Regions from separate parts of the Paenibacillus sp. G34 genome, predicted to be linked through region 2. Evidence: riboswitches for the same ligand, from Rfam matches in the RefSeq annotation. Region 2 holds a riboswitch; each other region holds the start of a gene.

Region 1 (5,037 bases), 2.6 Mb from region 2:
GGATGGTGCCAGAGTCATTAAAAGGAAAAGCTATAGCCGTTGCTATGGCAGGTACACCTTTGGCATTAGCGCTTGGTGTTCCGATCGGTACTTTTTTTGGAACGTATGTAAGCTGGCGTTTAATCTTTGGAACGATATCTATATTGACGCTCGCGCTTATTGTATGGGTGTTCTGGAAAGTTCCAGATTATGAAGGTGAGGTCAAGCAGAATCAACTCTCACTGCATAAAATCCTGTTTCTTCCTGGAATACGGCCTATTTTATTTGTGGTGCTTGCCTGGGTGTTAGCTCATAATATTTTGTATACTTACATTTCTCCTTTTCTGGAAAATACAGCACTGGCCCATAGAGTTGATCTGATTTTACTCCTATTTGGCGTAACTTCAGTGATGGGTATTTGGATTATTGGACTGCTGATTGATCGCTACTTAAGGATACTGGTGCTATTAAGTGTTGCGATATTTGCTTTTGCCTCAGCGGCGATGGCAATCTGGAGCAATCAGCCGGCTGTTATCATTATAGGAGTGATTGCATGGGGATTGACCTTTGGCGGAGCGGCAACGTTACTCCAAACAGCTATTGCACATGCAGGAGGCCGCAGTGCCGATATCGCCCAATCGATGTTGGTAACGGCATGGAATCTAGGGATCGGTGCGGGAGGTATGGTTGGTGCTATCCTGCTTCATTGGAGCGGAGCTAGATTCCTGCCGGGTTCCTTGGTGATATTGTTGTTTATCGCTCTTCTCATCACGTTGTGCTCTAAAAAACACGGATTTCCTAGTTCACCTTGAAATGGTGATATCTAAAATAGAAAAGATGAATGGTTAGGATTCCTTTGAGATCAGGAACTGGGGTTCATCAATTAGGTTTTTGGATGCAATAGGCGAGGACATTGCGATAAGTGTAGTATAGGTTCCGTATTTGTCACATTGATTTCCGAATGCCTCTAAGTCCGCAATAGAATCTGTCATGACTTTCAATAAATAATTGTGTTCTCCACTGACGCGATAACATTCTACAACTTCGGGCGACATACGGCAGAAATCAAGGAAAGCAGTGCATTCTCTAGTCTGAAATAGTAGATAGGATGTACTCTGTTTTCCTAATTTTTGCGGATTAATGATGGTGCGGTACCCTTCAATAACACCACTTTCCTCCAGTCGTTTTACACGTTCCGTGACGGCTGGCTGTGAAAGTCCCACCAATTTTCCTAATTCGGTCATGGACAATCTGGCTTGATTTTCCATATGAAACAGGATGTTTCTATCGATCTGATCCATAAACTCACTTCCTTTTATTCTATAGGTGATTTTTGGGAGATGCTTTTATATTCATAGTAATTAAAAGATAATCATTTGTAAATGTGAAGCTTTATAACAAAAATGATTTATATATTAAATAAGCTTGGGATGAAATGGATGCGTGATGCAAGGTGGGAAGAAGGTGAGAAAGGTGAAAGGTTTTTATAGGATGCAGAAGGATGTAACAGGTGCAACAGGATGCACAGGTTGTGGAAAGATAAGGAAGATAAAAGATGTAAAAATTGCGGAAGGATAAGGTTGAAAAAGGATGTAGGAGGATGTATAGGTTGCAGAAGGAGGTAAAGGAGAAAAAAGGAGACAAAGGATGTGAAGGAGACAAAGGAGACAAAGGATGCGAAGAATAAAATAAGAATGCAAAGGATGCAGAGCGAGTGGCTGCATCCTTTGCATTATCGGGCGGGGAGCATGGCTATGCCTGCTCCCTGCGGGTGATCGCAGCGAGCTGTGCAGTCGCTGCGTGCACATCGGCCGCGCCCGCGATGGCGGAGATGACGGCTATGCCGTCGGCTCCAGCCGCCATCACGGCGGCCGCGGTATCGGGCGTAATGCCGCCGATACCGACCACCGGAACTGCGATGCCTGCGGCGCGCAGTTCCGCAACCCCGGCGGGGCCCAGCACAGCGTGGGCATCCGCTTTGGAGCGCGTCGGGTACATCGGCCCGACGCCAAGATAGTCTGCGCCCGCCTGCACGGCATGGCGGGCTTCAAGGGCGGAGTGGGCGGATACGCCAAGCATCCGCCCTTCGCCGATGCGGGCGCGTACCAGCGCCGCGTCCGCATCGTCCTGGCCGACGTGCACACCGTCGGCCTCTACGGCCACAGCCAGCTCCACATCATCGTTCACGATGAACGGTATCCCGTGCTGGCTGCACACCTCGCGAAGCCGCAGCGCAAGCGTCATGCGGGCTTCGCCTGTCAGGGCACCAGTTCCCTTCTCGCGGAACTGGAACAGCGTGATGCCGCCAGTAATCGCCTGGCGGAGCACCTCCACCGGGTCACGCGTCGTATTGACGCTGCCCATTACCAAATACAACGGCAGCGCGCGGCGCACCGCTTCCGTATCCCATCTACGCATCAGCGTTCACCTCGCTGTCTGCGCTGGTACGCAAAGTGATTCGTTGGCCCGTGCCCGGTCCCGAATCCCAGCTCATCTTCAATGGCTGCCTGAATGAATGCTCGAGCGGTCGTAACGGCAGCCAGAATAGGGGAACCCTTCGCCAGTTCCGCGGTAATGGCAGCAGAGAATGTGCAGCCGGTTCCGTGGGTATGACGTGTCATGACACGAAGGTTCTCCAAATAATGAAAGGAATGCCCGTCATACAAGACATCAATAACCATACCGCTGCCGGTATCATGTCCTCCTTTGATCAAGGCATACGTTGAACCCATCCGCACCAATTGCTTGGCGGCTTCCTCACGCTCGCTCAGGTTCCGAATCGATTTCCCGATAAGTAGTTCGGCTTCCGGGATGTTAGGTGTAATAAGCAAGGCATGGGGGAGCAGATCATGAATGAGTGCTTGCACAGCCTCCTGTTGCAGCAGAGGCGCACCTCCTTTGGCAACCATCACCGGATCGATGACCAGATTAGACCAGCCGAATTGCTGCCATTTTGCCGCAACAAGACGAATAATCTCTGCACTATACAGCATACCTGTCTTGATGGCACGCGGCTGAAAGTCGGTTCCCGTTGAATCAAGTTGCTGTGCAATGCCATCATAATCAATTGGAAACACGCCTTGAACCCCTGTTGTGTTCTGCGCGGCGATTGCAGTAATGACCGTCATGCCGTATACACCAAGTTCCTGAAAGGTTTTGAGGTCCGCCTGAATTCCTGCACCGCCACCATTATCAGACCCGGCAATCGTTAACGCTTGAGCAATATTCATTACACACCTCCACGAATCTGACGGATTTGTGCATGCTCGGAGAACAGTGAAGGTGTGACCTGCGCCAGTTGATTTAACAATTCAATCTGAAAGCTGCCCGGCCCCTGATGAGCCGTTCGCACTGCAGCCTGTTCAGCGGCTATACCATAGGTTGAGACAGCCTCCACCACACTGTTCAGCAAGTCGCGCCTCGGCTTGGCAATCGCAGCAAAAGCACCAATAACTGAGCTGAGCAGACAGCCTGCCCCGGTAACTTGGGTGAGCAATGCATGTCCGTTGCTTGTGAGGAAAGTATGATATCCGTCAGTAATAATGTCGTACTGGCCTGTAATGACAACAATACAGTCAAGCTGTTGCGCTGCCCGCTCGGCAATGTCTATTCGGTCTCCCTCGCCAGCCCCGGCATCCACACCTTTGATATTCCATGGTACACCAATGACATGAGCGACTTCGGCGACATTGCCTCGCAATACCGTAAGGCGAAGCTCACGAACCAGCATCTGTACTGTATCCGTGCGATATGTTGTGGCTCCTGCACCGACAGGATCAAGTACAACAGGTACATGATGTGCATTAGCTGATTGTCCGGCTAGACGTATCGCTTGAATGACCCTTTCATCCAATGTGCCGATGTTCAGAACCACCGCGCCAGCCATTCGAGCGACGTCAGCGACTTCTTCCTGAGCATAGGCCATAAACGGAGAGGCTCCGAGGGCAAGCAGACCATTTGCCGTAAAAGGGGCAACCACAAGATTGGTAATATTATGAACCAAAGGATTGAGTGATCGTACACGTTCCAGATAAGACATCGCCATTTCCTCCTTGATTTCGAATGATCTTGATGGTGATGAGAGTGAATCACACTCAGATATCGACAAGAAGAGCATTTTGCATCATGCTCCCAATAACTGCTTTCTTCTCACGGGATGACAGAGATTTTATATTCGGAACATTTGAATCCATACTCGGGAAAGGAATTTTCCTTGTTTCGAAATTTTTATTTTGAACGGCTAGTTTCTCGGTCATCAAGCAACCAGCACACTAGTAACCACATCGCCAAAATTCAAAAAAGCCCCGCCCATTTCCGGAGAAATGAGCGGAGCTATACGTTTGAACTGAAGTTGACCCCATTAAGGATAGAGATCATCCACTGCCAATAAAAGCTGCTCCACTTCCCTCCGCTGGTATAATCCAGATCAGGTTCAAAGGGTCCGAATCGTCGTATTCGTCTCAGCCGCAAGGCTCCCCCAGTGTAAATGTACAAGATATGCAGTTATGTCCTCAGCATATATCCAACTTGGCTTAATGTAAATAGGGAGGGTATGTGTGTTTTGAAATTATGATGAAAATATACTGGACTTTTGTTGGGATCCTCTGATTACGATTTACCTAGGCTCGTTAACCCGATATAATGGGGATTGGCTCATATGGCCGTACTACGAATGAGGGCAGGACTGTTGTTCCTCCCGGCAGAATGGGGACCCTGAGTTGAAAACGTTCAAGAAAGTATATATTGAAATTACAAGCATCTGTAATTTGGCATGCAGTTTTTGTCCGCAAACGAAGCGAGCCAAAGGATTTATCGACCCTGAAGTCTTTAATAATATATTGGATCAGATCAAACCACACACGAAACATATCTACCTGCACGTCAAAGGGGAACCGCTCCTTCATCCCAAAATTGACTTGCTGCTGGATATGGCTCATGCCAAGGGATTTAAAGTTAACATTACGACCAACGGTACACTGCTGCCGAAGACACAGCATAAATTATTGGGTAAACCTGCACTGAGACAGATGAATTTCTCACTGCACAGCTTTGATGGTC
Region 2 (5,037 bases):
TTATGCGATTGGCGGAGGTAGACTGGTCAAAAAAACAGCAGTTGTTGGCGGAGTTGATACCTCAACAGGGATTAAGTATCATTATCCTGCCACCTGTAACCCCGGTTTTCGTGCTGAAGAGGTATTTACGACTGCAAAGCAGGCAGCGGCCAGGGGTTACTTTGAATATGATTGCTCTGCCCATTTTTCATTACTTTCAGAAAAGACTGAACCTGTGCTAGAATAGGGGTTTGAAACGATAACTAAAAGTAATGTAAATAGATAGGAGCAGTCTCATCTTATGAGTTTATTGTCAGTAGAGAACGTCAGTCACAATTTTGGAGACCGTACGTTGTTTAAAAATGTTTCTTTTCGTCTACTTGCCGGAGAACGAGTTGGTCTGGTTGGAGCTAACGGTGCCGGAAAATCAACCCTCATGAATATCCTGACGGGAAAATTGCTTAAGGATAGCGGTAAAGTGGAATGGACACCTAAGGTCCGTTACGGTTATCTTGATCAACACACGAAGTTAACACCAGGCAAAACGATTCGTGATGTACTCAAAGATGCTTTTCTCCCATTGCTGGAACTGGAAAAAGAAATGATGGCGATTACGGATCAGATGGCTGATGCCGATCCAGAGAAGCTGGAACAATTGCTCGAAGATATGGGCGAGATTCAGGAACAGCTGGACCAGGGCGATTTTTATCTGATCGATGTGAAAGTGGAAGAAATGGCAAATGGTTTGGGATTAAATGCCATTGGTCTTGATCGGGATGTTGCGGCTCTTAGTGGTGGACAACGCACGAAGGTACTTCTCGCGAAGTTATTATTGGAGAAACCTACTGCCCTTCTATTGGATGAGCCGACCAACTATCTGGATGTAGAGCATATTGAGTGGCTAACACGTTATTTGAAAGACTATCCCTATGCTTTTCTGCTGATCTCTCATGATACGGAGTTCATGAATGAAGTTGTTAATGTTATCTATCATTTGGAGTTTGCCAAATTGACTCGGTACGCTGCAAACTATGATAAATTCCTGGAGATGGCAGATATGCAGAAAGCACAGCATATTGATGCCTACGAGAAGCAACAGGAATACATCAAAAAGCAGGAAGATTTCATTCAACGCAACAAAGCTCGAGCTTCGACCTCAGGTCGAGCGAAAAGCCGGGAAAAACAACTTGGAAAGGTCGAGCGAATTGATCGACCAGACGAAGCCGCGAAACCAACATTTAAGTTCAAGGATGCGCGCGCGAGTAGTAAAACTGTTTTTGAAGGTATCGACTTTGAAATTGGTTATACGTATCCTCTATTACCCAAGATGACGATGACGATTGAACGTGGAGAAAAGATTGCCATTGTGGGATGTAACGGGGTAGGTAAATCAACACTCCTCAAAACAATTTTGGGCAAAATTGCGCCGATCAGCGGTAAAACATTCCTTGGAGATTATCTGGAGACAGCTTACTTCGAGCAGGAAGTGCGAGCGGGAAATATTACACCGATCGATGATGTATGGAACGAGTTTTCACATTTGACACAGAATGAAGTGCGAGGTCACCTTGCACGCTGTGGTCTGAAAAATGAGCATATCACTCGTCCTCTTAACATGCTAAGTGGAGGAGAGCAGGCTAAAGTCCGATTGTGTAAGCTGTTGATGCGTGAAAGCAACTGGGTTCTGTTTGACGAACCGACGAACCATCTGGATGTAACGGCGAAGGCTGAACTGCAGCGTGCGTTGCAGGAATACAAGGGAACTGTTTTGCTTGTATCTCACGAACCGGATTTTTATGAAGGCTGGGTCACCAAAACATGGAATGTAGAAGAGTGGTCTGAAAAAGCACAATGACAAAAAAAACCGGTTGTGGTAATATAGGCTACAACTTCATATGAACACTAGGGGGGCCGCACGATGCGGCTGAGATGGAAGAATGCGATTCCGGACCCTTTGCACCTGATCTGGATCATACCAGCGTAGGGAAGTGGCGCGTTTCAGCAAAAACGATAGTAAATGATTCTTCAATGTTAAGATGGGATCTTTACTACATCGTGATACAGGCATCTCAATACATGAGCAGACAGTTATAGGGTTACGGATTAGACTGTTTACCAGGTATTCGTCGAATGTTTGTTATTGAACTGAACCTTTTTTATACGCAGCCACTCCCTACGGGAGTGGCTTTTTTTGATTTTATTTTCGTTAGGACGTTCTCAAATCTGAAAGGAGGGAAAACGAGATTGCATCCAATGGTGACTGAGCATGAAGAGAACGAATTAAATGAACGGTCCCCAAGCCATCCTTTTTTTGAGTTACATGTGATATCTACGAATCAAGGTGAACGGGTAGCTATGCTAAAAGCAGCCAAAGAGATATGGCCTTATGTGCAATGCATTCACATCCGCGAAAAGCAGCTTTCGCAGCAGGAATGCTTCAACTGGGCGAAGTTGATGGTAGAGTCGGGTGTCCCAGCCTCCCGCATTGTGATCAACGGTGCGAACCTGTTTTCATCAGGCGATTTTTATCAAGGGACACATTGGAGCCAAGATATGCTGCAAAAAGCGAAAGTAACGATAACGCAGAAAAACAAACATAACCTGCGGCTTCGGTTAGGAATATCCGTGCATTCCTTGCACGAAGCAAAAATTGCAGAAGAGTATGGCGCAGATTATCTTTTTTTCGGGCATGTATACCCAAGTGCAAGCAAACCGGATATAACACCAAGGGGATTAGAAGCGTTAACCGAAGTATGCTCTAGTGTGAAAGTACCTGTTATAGCAATCGGTGGGATTGAGACGAATAACATTCAGGCCGTTATATCTGCGGGAGCCAGGGGGGCCGCTGTCATCTCAGGTGTATTACAACAAAAAAATCCGGCCCATGCTGCCGCTCTTTTAAAACAGGCTATGGAAGCGGTAAAGTGAATGATTCTCCATCAAAATAACGTGAATGATCTCAATTAAGCATTATCTGAATGTTGCTTAAAATGCAATCAAGGAGATGAGAAAATGAATCAGAGCGGAATGAGTCCACTCGAGGGAACTGTCGCCCCATCGAATGATGAACATAAGGTTACAACAATGTCTATATCCTCAACTTCAACAGAATCACAGGGAGCTTTGCATTCAGAAACGATCATTGTGGGCGGAGGGGTTATAGGCTGTGCGATTGCTTTTGAGCTGGCATCGAGAGGCCAGGAAGTACTTCTTGTTGAGCAATCCCAGATTGCCGGTGGAGCCTCCAGCGCAGCTGCCGGCATGCTTGCAGCAGATAGTGAAGCTTTTGCACACCCAGTCATGGCAAAAGCCGCGTATGATAGCAGAGAATTGTTGCATAAGCACAAAGAGCATTTATCCGCTCTGAGTGGTATAGATTTTGGATTGAGGCGCAGCGGGTTTATCACACCGTTTCGATCATATAGTGATTTAAATCGATACAAGGACAAACAGAAAGCTTCTTCGGGCGCAGAGCAATTTTGGTGGGACCGTCCCACGGTGCAACGAGAAGCAGAATGGCTGAACAGGGAAACCTATGGCGCTTATTACAGACCGCTGGAGAGTGAAGCGTTGCCTGTGTCGTTGACTAGAGCTTATGCGAGGTCAGCCCAAATGATGGGTGCGCGGATATGGGAAGGAGTACAGGATGTGCGTCTGGTCGTGAACAACGATGGAGTGCAAGGGGTTGCCACTGCCAAGGGTGATATATCTTGTAAACATGTTATCGTGGCAGCTGGTTTGCATGGAGGGGAACTAATGCATCAGGTAGGAGAGAACTTGCCTTCTAGACCTGTGAAAGGTGAAATTATGGCCATCCGTTTTCCACAAGATCAAGCGCTATACAAACCTGATCGCACGGTATATGCAGAAGATGTTTACATCGTTCCAAAAGCAAATGGCGAGGTGTGGATTGGAGCAACCAGTTTGCCAGGAAGAAAAGATCACAGCGTATCTGCAAATAGTGTGCAACGATTACTTGGTGCGGCAAGTTATTGGGTTCCGGGAATCAAGGGGGCAGACTTTGTACGGGCATGGGCGGGAGTAAGACCAGCCACCCCGGATGGGCTGCCGTATATAGGAAAATGTGAAAACATTGCTGGCTTGTACACAGCGTATGGCCATTTTCGCAATGGAATATTACTTAGTGCGATAACTAGTCAATGGATTGCTGACATGCTGGAGGGTAAAAGTGCGCAAGAAATCGGAATTGAAGCATTCTCGCCAGATCGCTTGAAGAGAAAGGGTGTTATGTTGTGAACATTATTGTGAATGGCCAAAAGATGCAGGTTGACGACGGGGTGAATCGTGTCGATAAATTACTGCAATCATTCAACCTGCAAGTGAAAACGGTAGTGGTTGAATTGAACCGCAATATTTTGACCAAAGATCACCATGAAACAACTACTTTAAGAGAAGGCGATCGGATTGAGATCGTTCATTTTGTCGGAGGTGGCTAAACAAAGTAATACTCGGGCGATGGTTGAAAACGATGGATCAGCAGTTAATGGTAAAAAATGTAAAATACTTAGGGGGTCATAGGGTGTTAACTATTGGAAAATACTCGTTTGAATCAAGGTTGTTGCTTGGAACAGGCAAATTCAGTGATTTGGAAGTCCAGAGCCAAGCTGTGGAAGCCTCAGGAACGGAAGTATTAACCTTTGCAGTACGTCGTCTGAATCTGGAGGAGACGGGCAAACAGCACTTTCTGGATACATTGGATTTAAGCAAATATACGCTACTGCCCAACACAGCAGGTGCCTCAACTGCTGAGGAAGCTGTAAGAATTGCAGAGCTTGCGCGGGCTTCGGGGCTTTGTGATATGATAAAAGTCGAAGTCATCGGGGACGGAGTCACGTTACTCCCTGATCCGATTGAAACGTACAACGCTTGCAGCATTTTGCTTGAAAAAGGATTCACTGTACTACCCTATATCTCGGACGACGTCATTTTAGCTAAACGGCTCCAGTTGCTGGGCGTACATGCAGTCATGCCAGGAGCTTCTCCGATCGGTGCAGGCAGAGGGATTATCAATCCGTATAATCTGGAAATCATCATCGA
Region 3 (5,037 bases), 3.2 Mb from region 2:
CGCCTAATATTTTACTATCACTATACTTTATATCGGACTTAAGGTGGTTAAACTTAAATGACAAGTACAAGGATAGGTAGAAGCATTTTATGATTTTCATTGTATGATCCACAAAGGTACGCTCAGAAGAAGAGATAGTCTTACTGATGAAAACTGCCCGCAATCGTTTTGAAAAAGCACTCAAATCCGGAAAGATCGAAATTATTAACGAGCGTGAATGGAAGCTGCGTTAAGAATACAGGTGAACTATGGAGCGTATACAAACACAGAAATACAGAAAAAAATTCAATGGGTTATTGATCATATGATTGAATAAAGAGGAACCCAATAAGGGCTCCTCTTTATTGTTATTCTTTATTCCACTAGCTCGACATCACTTGTATTTCTTCTATTCATGCTTTTCAAGCTCAGGCAAAATCAAACGTTCGGCTCCACCCATGTAAGGACGTAGGGCAACCGGAATATAAATACTTCCATCTGCCTGCTGATGGTTTTCCAGCAATGGGATCAGAATACGCGGCGAAGCTACGGCTGTATTGTTGAGGGTATGGCAGTATACCAGCTTGCCGTCCTCATCAACGCAGCGAATGTTCGAGCGGCGAGCCTGAAAATCATGCAGATTCGATGACGAATGGGTCTCGCCATATGCTTCGCGGCTTGGCATCCAGGTTTCGATGTCATACTGTTTGTACGTTTTCTGCGACATATCACCCGTACATACGGCAACTACACGATAAGGCAATTCCAGCCGTTGCAGCAACTCCTCCGCATGTCCCGTAATCTCCTGTAGCATCCGTTCCGATTCGGCCGCATCTGGTGCACACAGGATGACCTGCTCTACTTTGGCAAATTGATGTACACGGTACAGACCTCGTACATCCCGTCCGCCCGAGCCTACCTCACTGCGGAAACACGTCGATACTGCGGCCAGCTTCACGGGCTCTTTCACATCAATCACTTCATCCGCATAATACGAAACGAGCGGTACTTCCGATGTGCCAACAAGCCACTTGTTCTCACCCTGCAACTCATACACCTGATCCCGCCCTGTCGGGAAAAATCCTGTGTTCACCAAGGCATCCTCCCGAACCATAAGCGGAACTTCCAGCGGAGTGAATCCATGCTCCATCAGCAGATCCAGTGCGAGCTGCTGTACCGCACGGTGTAGTAACAGACCTGCCCCCTTCAAGACATAACTTCGCGTTCCACCGATTTTCACGCCACGCGGAATATCGATCAGCCCATGCATCTCTCCAAGCTCGACATGATCTCTTGTTTCGTAGTCAAACACCGGAAGTGTACCCACACGTCGTAGCTCTACATTATCTTCATCCGACATGCCAACAGGTGTATCTGGCGATACGATATTAGGCACCAGCCATTGCAGTCTGGTCACTTCCTCCTGAATTACCGCCAGCTTGGCTTCCTCTTCCTCCAGCTGTTCATTCAATTCTTTTACCTGTGCCCGCATGGTCTCTGCTTGCTCACGCTCACCCGATTGCATTCGCTTTCCGATCTCAGCAGACAGCGTATTGCGCAGACGACGTGCCTCTTCCGTGTGCTGTAAAAGCGCTTTGCGCTCATCATCCCGCTGGATCAGAACAGCAATATCAATCTTAATTCTTTTCCCATCTGCTGCCGCCTGAACCTCTTCCGCATGTGCCCGAACCCACTTCATATCTAACATGGTCACCGTCTCCTTTGGCTAAAAAAATACAAAGAGCGCCCTCATCCCTTGGGACGAGGAGCGCTCTGCTCGCGGTGCCACCCAACTTGCCGAACCGGTTCAAACCTCCTGATTCAGCCTCTTGGTCCGCGATAACGGGCGGTTCCGGTTAACTTGGGAGAATTTCAATTCGCTCCCTGGCGAAAACGCCTCCGAGTTGGATTCTCTTCAACGGCATAGTCCGATCTGTAATTGTGTGTTTCAGTATATATGAAGACAGCACTACATTGCAACCCGTTGTTTTGGGAACCTGAATTTCTACACATCTGTTCACCAGAATCATAGCGAACATGAGTATTTCTACGGTTTTATGTATTATCTTTGTTGTTATAAGAATAACCTTTGATGATTCTCCCATCATCAATATCACGGATTGACTGGTTGTCCCGTCTGTTTCGATTCATACTCAATTTGGAAAAACAGCACATACCATTAATGCAATCGTTATAAAAAGATAATACATTAGGCTTCCCTCATTTCTCTATGTGATTCCAACTCAAATCTATAGACAACTTCAATTATTTGTAGAATCAGCTCTTGCTTCAAATCTTCACGATTCTGGACATTTGTTTGGCACAGAGATTTTCTAATCTTGGGTTCGAATCGGTAAATCACCTCCATTAATGCCTCTGGATTTTTTTGTTTTGCTTTTCTGATGAGGTCTCTCCATGTCTCGTTCATAATTGTCCCCCTTATGCATAATAGCTGTTCTTAGTTTTTCCAAAGCTTTTATTCTTGTCTTAGAGACACTTTGCTGTGAAATTCCAAGGATAAGGGCAATTTCCGTATCACGTAGAACCTTACAGATCGACAAGTTGATAATTTCTCTTTCTCGACCTGTTAGACGAAGGAATGCAGCATATAAGAATGGATCACTGATCTGTTCTTCTAATGTTCCAACTATGGATTCAAATGCAACATCAGTCTCGGTCATCAAGCCCTCATCTCTTATTTCCATATCCTCCAAAACCAAAGCATAACGTTCATTGAGCTTCCTTATTTTTTTATCAAAATGAATGGAATTATAATGAAGCATGCTAGAGATGTATCCAATAAAACGTCTCTCCGCATCTGAAATATCAGATGAAGCTACCGTATTTTCACCGATCATAGAATCTCCTCTCTTTTTGTGAAAATATAAATTAGCATGAATCGGAAGTTAAGGGAACATATGTTCTTGTTTCATTATAACGAACATCATTCATTATTACGTCTAAGATAAAGAGGTGTTTGGAAGAAAAAAGGACGAAAATATAGAGTGCTCACAATGAGGACAACAGGAGAAAAATGCTTGGGGAGTTGAAATAACAAAATAGACGTTATAAGCAATCATTACGTCTCTGGAGAATTTCCGGAATCCAAAGGTACCTTGCATTATCTACACATATCATGGTAAATATGCTAAAATATACCTACCGAAGGGAGCTGTGACTTTATGAATATGAAACCCAATAATCTAAATGGTTCCGAGGATGAAGCCACCAAACGAAGAGCAGAAGAAATGGCTCATCAAGCTCAGGGAAGTTCTTTAAAGAGCGGAATAATAACGACTTTGGTTTTAGCAGTCGTCATTGTTGGTATTTTTTATGGTATAGCTTACTTTAGAACTAATTAAAAAAGACAATAAACATAAAGTTTACATCAAATCATATCTGATTCTTTTCAGAACTAGATTCGTTTAACCTAGCACACTCCCCACATTCCAGATGTTATAGAAACTTGGAATGTATGGGGAGTTTGCTTATAAGATCGAAAAACCAAAAATCAATTGTTCTTTCTTGCTTACTTACTGGCAATATACTCATCCTTTCTGTAACTTGGATCATTATAGACAATCGGAGGCGTGCCAGGGCACGTCAAGGGGCGGTGACTTAACAGGGGCGAAAAAGGGGTAAAAGATGCACTTCAGTAGGTTTCAAGATATGCCCTAGACACAATCCAGTCACTGGCCTATAATTACACCTAGTAATGCCCGTAACTTCATAGTTTCCCAGGGGAGTCGGAATTGGCCGGCTGAGAGTGTATCCCATCAAGATACTAACCCTTAGACCTGATCTGGATCATGCCAGCGTAGGAATCGGAGTATATTGCAACGGCACAGCTATAAGCTGAACGCCACTCTCTCACGCCTGCACGCGTCCCGGATTACGGGGCGCTTTTTTTGTTTTCTTTTGACATGCAGAAACAGAAAAATGACGTTATTCGGATAACCCGCGAGTATAAATTCGTCGATTTATGCAAAGGGATTGGATATGAAGCCAAGGAGTACCCCCGTGCCATCAGGCCGGACATACCGAAGGAGAGAAACACGATGAAATGGCGTAAAACGATGGGAATGTTACTCATGTGTGTGCTACTCGTTACCCTAGCTGCATGTGGTGGCAAAGAAGCTGCTCCAGCAGAGCAGAAAAATGCGACTGGTTCGGACCAAACCAATGAGGGGAGCAGTACTGCACTGAAAGATGTAAAAGTCGTGCTCGACTGGACTCCAAATACGAATCATACCGGTCTGTATGCAGCGGTGGACCAAGGTTTTTATAAAGCAGCGGGTTTAAATGTGGAGATTGTACAGCCGGGAGCCGGCGGTGCGGATACGATGGTTGCCTCGGGTGAGGTACCGTTTGGCGTCAGTTATCAGGAAAGTGTAACTCAGGCGCGTACGCAGGACGTTCCGCTTGTATCGATTGCCGCAGTTATTCAGCATAATACATCCGGTTTTGCCGCTCCAGTGGATCGTAAGATCAAATCACCTAAAGACTTTGAAGGTAAAACTTACGGCGGCTGGGGTTCCCCGGTAGAAGAAGCGGTGATGCAATCCATTATGGAGGGCGAAGGTGCCGACGTATCCAAAGTCAAAAAGATTAACATGGGCGATGCCGACTTTTTCACAGCCGTGAAACGGGACATCGACTTTGCGTGGATATTCTACGCCTGGACGGGAATTGAGGCTGAATTACGCGGGGAACCAATTGACATGTTATATGTGAAGGATTATGCCAAAGCGCTGGACTACTACACACCTGTACTCGTGACCAATGAACAGACGATTCAGAAAGACCCTGAACTGGTGAAGGCTTTCCTGAAGGCCACTTCTGAAGGATATCAATATGCGATAGATCACCCTGAAGAAGCAGCGAACATTTTGATCAAAGCTGTTCCCGATCTGGACAAAGAATTAGTAATCGCAAGCCAAAAGTGGCTCAGCCCGAAATACAAAGATGATGCACCGCGCTGGGGTGAACAAAAGGAAGAGGTGTGGAAGAATTACACCGACTGGATGTTCAGCAAGAAACTGCTGGATAAAGAGATCG
Region 4 (5,037 bases), 2.9 Mb from region 2:
AGGCTTCCTGTCTTTATCGTATGTCTCGATATAGTCAAAGTCAATCAATTGAAGGCATTTGTTACGCAATTGTTATATAGTTCTTAAGATATAGAGGTAACAATTCCATAGTGTGTAAATTACAGGAGATTACGATGTGTAAAATGGATATTTTGTTCATTTTTCGGCTTGCACAGCACCTTCAAAACAGTTCTTTTTAGTTTACAGATGAGACCGTTTCTCATATAATTTATGTAACCAAGTTTCATGTGATGAAACATGAGGAGGGCATCATGCCATGGAAGACCGCAAGCTAACCGTCCGGGCTGTAGAACGGGCGCTGGATATATTATTATGTTTTACCACACGCAGTGATCTTGGACTCACCGAAATTGCCAGCCAGATCGGTTTACACAAGAGTACGGTGCATCGATTGATGGCTACGCTGGAGGATCGGGGGTTCGTGATACGCGATGCAGCGACTGAGAAATACCGGTTAGGCATCCGAATCTGGGAACTGTCTGCACATATGTCACGTAGCGATGATCCTGCGATTTTGCTGTTGCCTGCAATGGAACGGCTACGGGATCGGTTGGGTGAGACTGTAAGTCTCTACCTTCGTGATGGCAGCGAACGGATACGTATTCAGGCAGTACAGAGTGATCAGGCTATTCGGCGGGTCGCGCCTGTAGGTGTCAGACTGCCGCTTTCCGTAGGCGCTTCCAGCAAAGTGTTAATGGCATTTGCCGCTGATGAGGATCGCGAGGAACTGATGAACGGCCCGGAATGGCCTGTATTTATCGACCCGGACGTATATCTGGCTCAGATGGAAGACATTCGTGTGAACGGCTATGCTACCAGTTATGAGGAACGTGAGCCGGGAGCTGCCGCCGTATCCGTGCCAATTATGGATCGTAGAGGTAACATTGCAGCAGCACTTTCCGTGTCTGGACCTGTTAGCAGGCTCTCGCAGGATACATTACATGAGTACGCACCTGTGTTGAAAGAAGCCGCTGTGCAAATGGGACTTATGTTGTCGTAGGGTGGGCTCTTGCTTGAAGTTTTGCCCGAAAGGAATGTTCTCTCTGGAATATTAAGGTTGTATTTATGTCCGGATTACGCTAGTCTGTAATGGACGACTCCGCGGGGTCGGTTGATATTTTAAGCTGAGCAGCGGCATGATTGTCGCAATACGTTTACGTTACTGGGGGAGTCCGAATTGTCCGGACTGAGACGGGATCGCATGAGATTCCGGACCCTTTGCACCTGATCTGGATCATACCAGCGTAGGGAAGTAATCGGCCATATGACCACAAACACTACGGGCGTTAACCTGGGATCGATGCTGTTTTGCAGCAAATTTCTCTTGTTGCGTGTACGGTGATGGACATCAGTCGGTTCCTTCGGAACCGGCTTTTTTATATACAGCGGTAAGCAGAGACTCATTCGTTGTGCTTCACGATCGTTAAATCTCTTGAAGAAAGCATGAGATTCGCAGATTAGTGCGACGGGATGATCAGAGAGCATAACCAATGCCAACATCCATGCCTGAATGTCTAGGTGAAGTGTCTCATGTTTCATGCTTGTGCTGACTGTGCATAAAAATCTGTCTCTTGGATCTTATTTGGCTGCTTGGGCGGGATCATTCCTGCTGTGCTTCTGTGCTCTGGAGATTCCCGGGCAGGTGTGGTAGTTGCAACTGACGCATTGGTGAAGACATAGCGCAAAAGAAGATCACAGAGGAGGAAACAGGAGACATGAGTACACATAACCAAACGGGGCAGCAGATGGGAATAGAGGAAATGGGACGCGATGGTCATCCGGTGGAAAAGGAAACCGGTGCGGCTGGAGGGGTTCAACCCTTCCCGGGCAGCCGCAAAGTCTACATTCAGGGCTCACGACCGGACATTGCTGTACCGGAGCGTGAAATTGCCCTTCATGACACGAATACTCCCCAAGGGGTGGAGCATAATGAGCCGCTGCGTGTCTACGATACGAGCGGCCCGATGACCGATCCCGAATTCCAGATGGATATTCGGAAGGGACTACCTGCGCTCCGAAATCACTGGATTATGGAGCGAGGTGATGTCGAAGCATATGAGGGGCGCGCCGTGAAACCGGAGGATAACGGATTAAAGCCTGGAGGACGGATAGCCGGGGCAGAGGAGTACCCGGGATTCCGCGGGCAACCATTACGTGCTCAGGCCGGACGTTGTGTCACGCAGATGCATTATGCGCGGCAGGGAGTCATTACACCTGAGATGGAGTATGCCGCTATCCGTGAAGGGGTAGAGCCTGAATTTGTGCGTCAGGAGTTGGCAATCGGGCGGGCAATTCTTCCCTCCAACATCAATCACCCGGAGAGCGAGCCCATGTTGATTGGGCGTCATTTTCACGTGAAGATCAACGCCAACATAGGTAATTCCGCTGTATCTTCCTCCATCGAGGAGGAGGTGGAGAAGATGACCTGGGCTGTGCGCTGGGGATCGGATACAGTGATGGATCTCTCGACAGGCAAAAACATTCATACGACACGGGAGTGGATCATCCGTAACTCCCCGGTGCCGATTGGTACGGTGCCGCTGTATCAGGCGCTGGAGAAGGTGAATGGCGAGGCTGAGGCACTCACTTGGGAGTTGTACCGGGATACGCTGATTGAACAGGCTGAGCAGGGCGTGGACTATTTTACAATTCATGCGGGTGTGTTACTCCGATATATTCCGATGACAGCGAAACGGATGACAGGAATAGTATCTAGAGGCGGATCGATTATGGCAGCGTGGTGCCTGGCACATCATCAGGAGAACTTTTTGTACACCCATTTTGAAGAAATCTGCGAGATTATGAAAAGGTATGATGTGGCGTTCTCCCTCGGGGATGGGCTGCGTCCAGGCAGCATCTACGATGCCAATGACGAGGCACAGATGGCGGAGCTGGCAACGCTCGGAGAGTTAACACAGATAGCGTGGAAGCATGATGTGCAGGTCATGATAGAAGGGCCGGGGCATGTGCCGATGCACAAGATCAAAGAAAATGTGGATTTGCAGATGGAAATCTGCCAGGAAGCGCCGTTTTATACTCTCGGGCCACTGACCACGGACATTGCACCAGGATATGATCATATTACGTCTGCGATTGGGGCAGCGATGATTGGCTGGTTTGGTACGTCCATGCTCTGTTATGTCACGCCGAAGGAGCATCTGGGACTTCCGAACAAGGATGATGTGCGTGAAGGGGTTATCGCTTATAAAATAGCCGCCCATGCCGCTGATCTAGCCAAAGGCCACCCACGCGCCCAGCGCCGCGATGATGCACTGTCGAAGGCACGCTTCGAGTTCCGTTGGAGAGATCAGTTTAACTTGTCGCTTGACCCGGAACGAGCGCTATCCTACCATGATGAGACGCTACCCGCAGAAGGGGCGAAGGAAGCACATTTCTGCTCCATGTGCGGACCGAAGTTCTGCAGTATGCGCATCACGCAGGACATTCGTGCCTTTGCCGCAGATCGCGGTCTGAACGACGAGGAAGCGGTAGCCGCCGGGATGCAGGCGAAGGCAGAGGAGTATCGGGCACGGTCGTAAAGTGGAAAAAGCCTGAAGAAGCTGAAAAAGCCTGAAGAAGCGGAGCTAAAAGCTTCTGAAAGAAAGCTGCATCGGAAACATAAGCTTCGCCGTTATCACCGGATTTCTTCTTCTGAAAGGGGATATCTATACACGTTTTCCGCGGGTGGTGGGATTTGAATTTAATCAAAGTTTATTCCTTATCAATTTTGTTCCATATACGATACAAGATACCAGCGATTACAAACAATAAACCATCGGACAGTCTTAGCTTACCTGCATGCAGGAAGGCTGAACATCCCATACCTATTATGAACAAGATAAGAACATATAGAAATTTCACGTACTGATCACCGCATATTTTATATTACGGGGTCAGGCGGTTCCCGCATCTGCAGAGAGAATGATCTGAAATCTAACGATCTCCACGAACCTTATTTTAACGTTTTTGGCGCGAAAAAAATTCTAACGATCTCCAGCGACGTTATTTCGCCGAAATCAGCCAAAAAAGAGGCAATTCGCTGCTAAAAACCTAAAATAAGGTTTCTCAGGATCGTTAGAATTTCAATGGTACTGAAATGAAGTAAATAGCGTTCTCTCAGATCGTTAGCGGTAAGAAGGGACTATCTGATCTTCCTGCGATCATTGTTCGATTGTATATATCCTCTACGATTGTATGAATCCTTGATCTATGCATCCTCGAACTTCATAGAATTTTACGATTTCACGTAACCATCTCATGTAACCATCTCATAACCATATTACGTATCCATATCCCCGTAACCATCTCCACGTAACGATCTCCACGTAACCATCTCTCATAACCGTATCACGTAACCATCTCATAACCATCTCATAACCATATCTCATAACCATATCTCATAACCATATCTCATAACTATATCTCATAACTATATCTCATAACTATATCTCGTAATCATATCCCGTAATCATATCCCGTAACCATCTCACGTAATCATATCCCGTAACCATCTCATGTAACCATATTACGTATCCATATCACGTACCCATAAAAATGAACTGTACCTTGGTTACTCGTAATATCCTTTTGCATACACGGCTGCCGTCGAGAAGCAGAGGTGTTTCATTTCATCCTGCTGATTTTCGGGTGGCATCTCCAGGAACCACGGCTCCTGCATATCCTCTCGGGTCATGGGCACAGGGCGCCATAGAATCAAGCCTATCTGATCGAACTGGAAGCTGCAACCAAGTTCAGGATCTTCACGGTCATATGGCGCAATAGCGTCCAACTGCGGTATCAAAACGTCAGCCTCGGTGCCAAGCAGATCAAGTTCTCCCAGCATACACTTATACTCATCACTTTCATGAAATTCAATAAAATGTGCTTTGCCTTGAGCATCATATTCCACGTTGGGATCAAAGCTGAAAGCTTCCGTTTGTTCAACTTCATTTTGTGTCATGCCTAACCGGATATCCCCAATAGATTGACCTGGTTCTACAGTGAAATATTTCATGC

What was found. Region 2 has a riboswitch for thiamine pyrophosphate ahead of AC1VYS_RS16510 (thiamine phosphate synthase). Riboswitches for the same ligand answer to the same signal wherever they lie in the genome.
Region 1: linked by a shared signal. The riboswitch ahead of thiM (hydroxyethylthiazole kinase) and the one ahead of AC1VYS_RS16510 (thiamine phosphate synthase) in region 2 are both predicted to bind thiamine pyrophosphate.
Region 3: linked by a shared signal. The riboswitch ahead of AC1VYS_RS02390 (ABC transporter substrate-binding protein) and the one ahead of AC1VYS_RS16510 (thiamine phosphate synthase) in region 2 are both predicted to bind thiamine pyrophosphate.
Region 4: linked by a shared signal. The riboswitch ahead of thiC (phosphomethylpyrimidine synthase ThiC) and the one ahead of AC1VYS_RS16510 (thiamine phosphate synthase) in region 2 are both predicted to bind thiamine pyrophosphate.

What each region holds. Positions count from the first base shown of each region.
Region 1 covers NZ_CM166469.1:1,034,094-1,039,130, forward strand. The annotation lists gene AC1VYS_RS04615 (MFS transporter) at 1-791, shown strand, start outside; gene AC1VYS_RS04620 (Lrp/AsnC family transcriptional regulator) at 825-1,280, opposite strand; gene thiE (thiamine phosphate synthase) at 1,732-2,397, opposite strand; gene thiD (bifunctional hydroxymethylpyrimidine kinase/phosphomethylpyrimidine kinase) at 2,397-3,209, opposite strand; gene thiM (hydroxyethylthiazole kinase) at 3,209-4,018, opposite strand; TPP riboswitch at 4,366-4,468, opposite strand; gene AC1VYS_RS04640 (radical SAM/SPASM domain-containing protein) at 4,698-5,037, shown strand, end outside.
Region 2 covers NZ_CM166469.1:3,660,775-3,665,811, reverse strand. The annotation lists gene AC1VYS_RS16520 (hypothetical protein) at 1-226, shown strand, start outside; gene AC1VYS_RS16515 (ABC-F family ATP-binding cassette domain-containing protein) at 281-1,834, shown strand; TPP riboswitch at 1,874-1,983, shown strand; gene AC1VYS_RS16510 (thiamine phosphate synthase) at 2,233-2,907, shown strand; gene thiO (glycine oxidase ThiO) at 2,992-4,236, shown strand; gene thiS (sulfur carrier protein ThiS) at 4,233-4,436, shown strand; gene AC1VYS_RS16495 (thiazole synthase) at 4,520-5,037, shown strand, end outside.
Region 3 covers NZ_CM166469.1:502,111-507,147, reverse strand. The annotation lists gene serS (serine--tRNA ligase) at 389-1,687, opposite strand; gene AC1VYS_RS02405 (helix-turn-helix domain-containing protein) at 2,189-2,347, opposite strand; gene AC1VYS_RS02400 (sigma-70 family RNA polymerase sigma factor) at 2,313-2,837, opposite strand; gene AC1VYS_RS02395 (hypothetical protein) at 3,162-3,341, shown strand; TPP riboswitch at 3,709-3,821, shown strand; gene AC1VYS_RS02390 (ABC transporter substrate-binding protein) at 4,038-5,037, shown strand, end outside.
Region 4 covers NZ_CM166469.1:742,011-747,047, forward strand. The annotation lists gene AC1VYS_RS03440 (IclR family transcriptional regulator) at 278-1,021, shown strand; TPP riboswitch at 1,176-1,289, shown strand; gene thiC (phosphomethylpyrimidine synthase ThiC) at 1,782-3,560, shown strand; gene AC1VYS_RS03450 (hypothetical protein) at 4,592-5,035, opposite strand.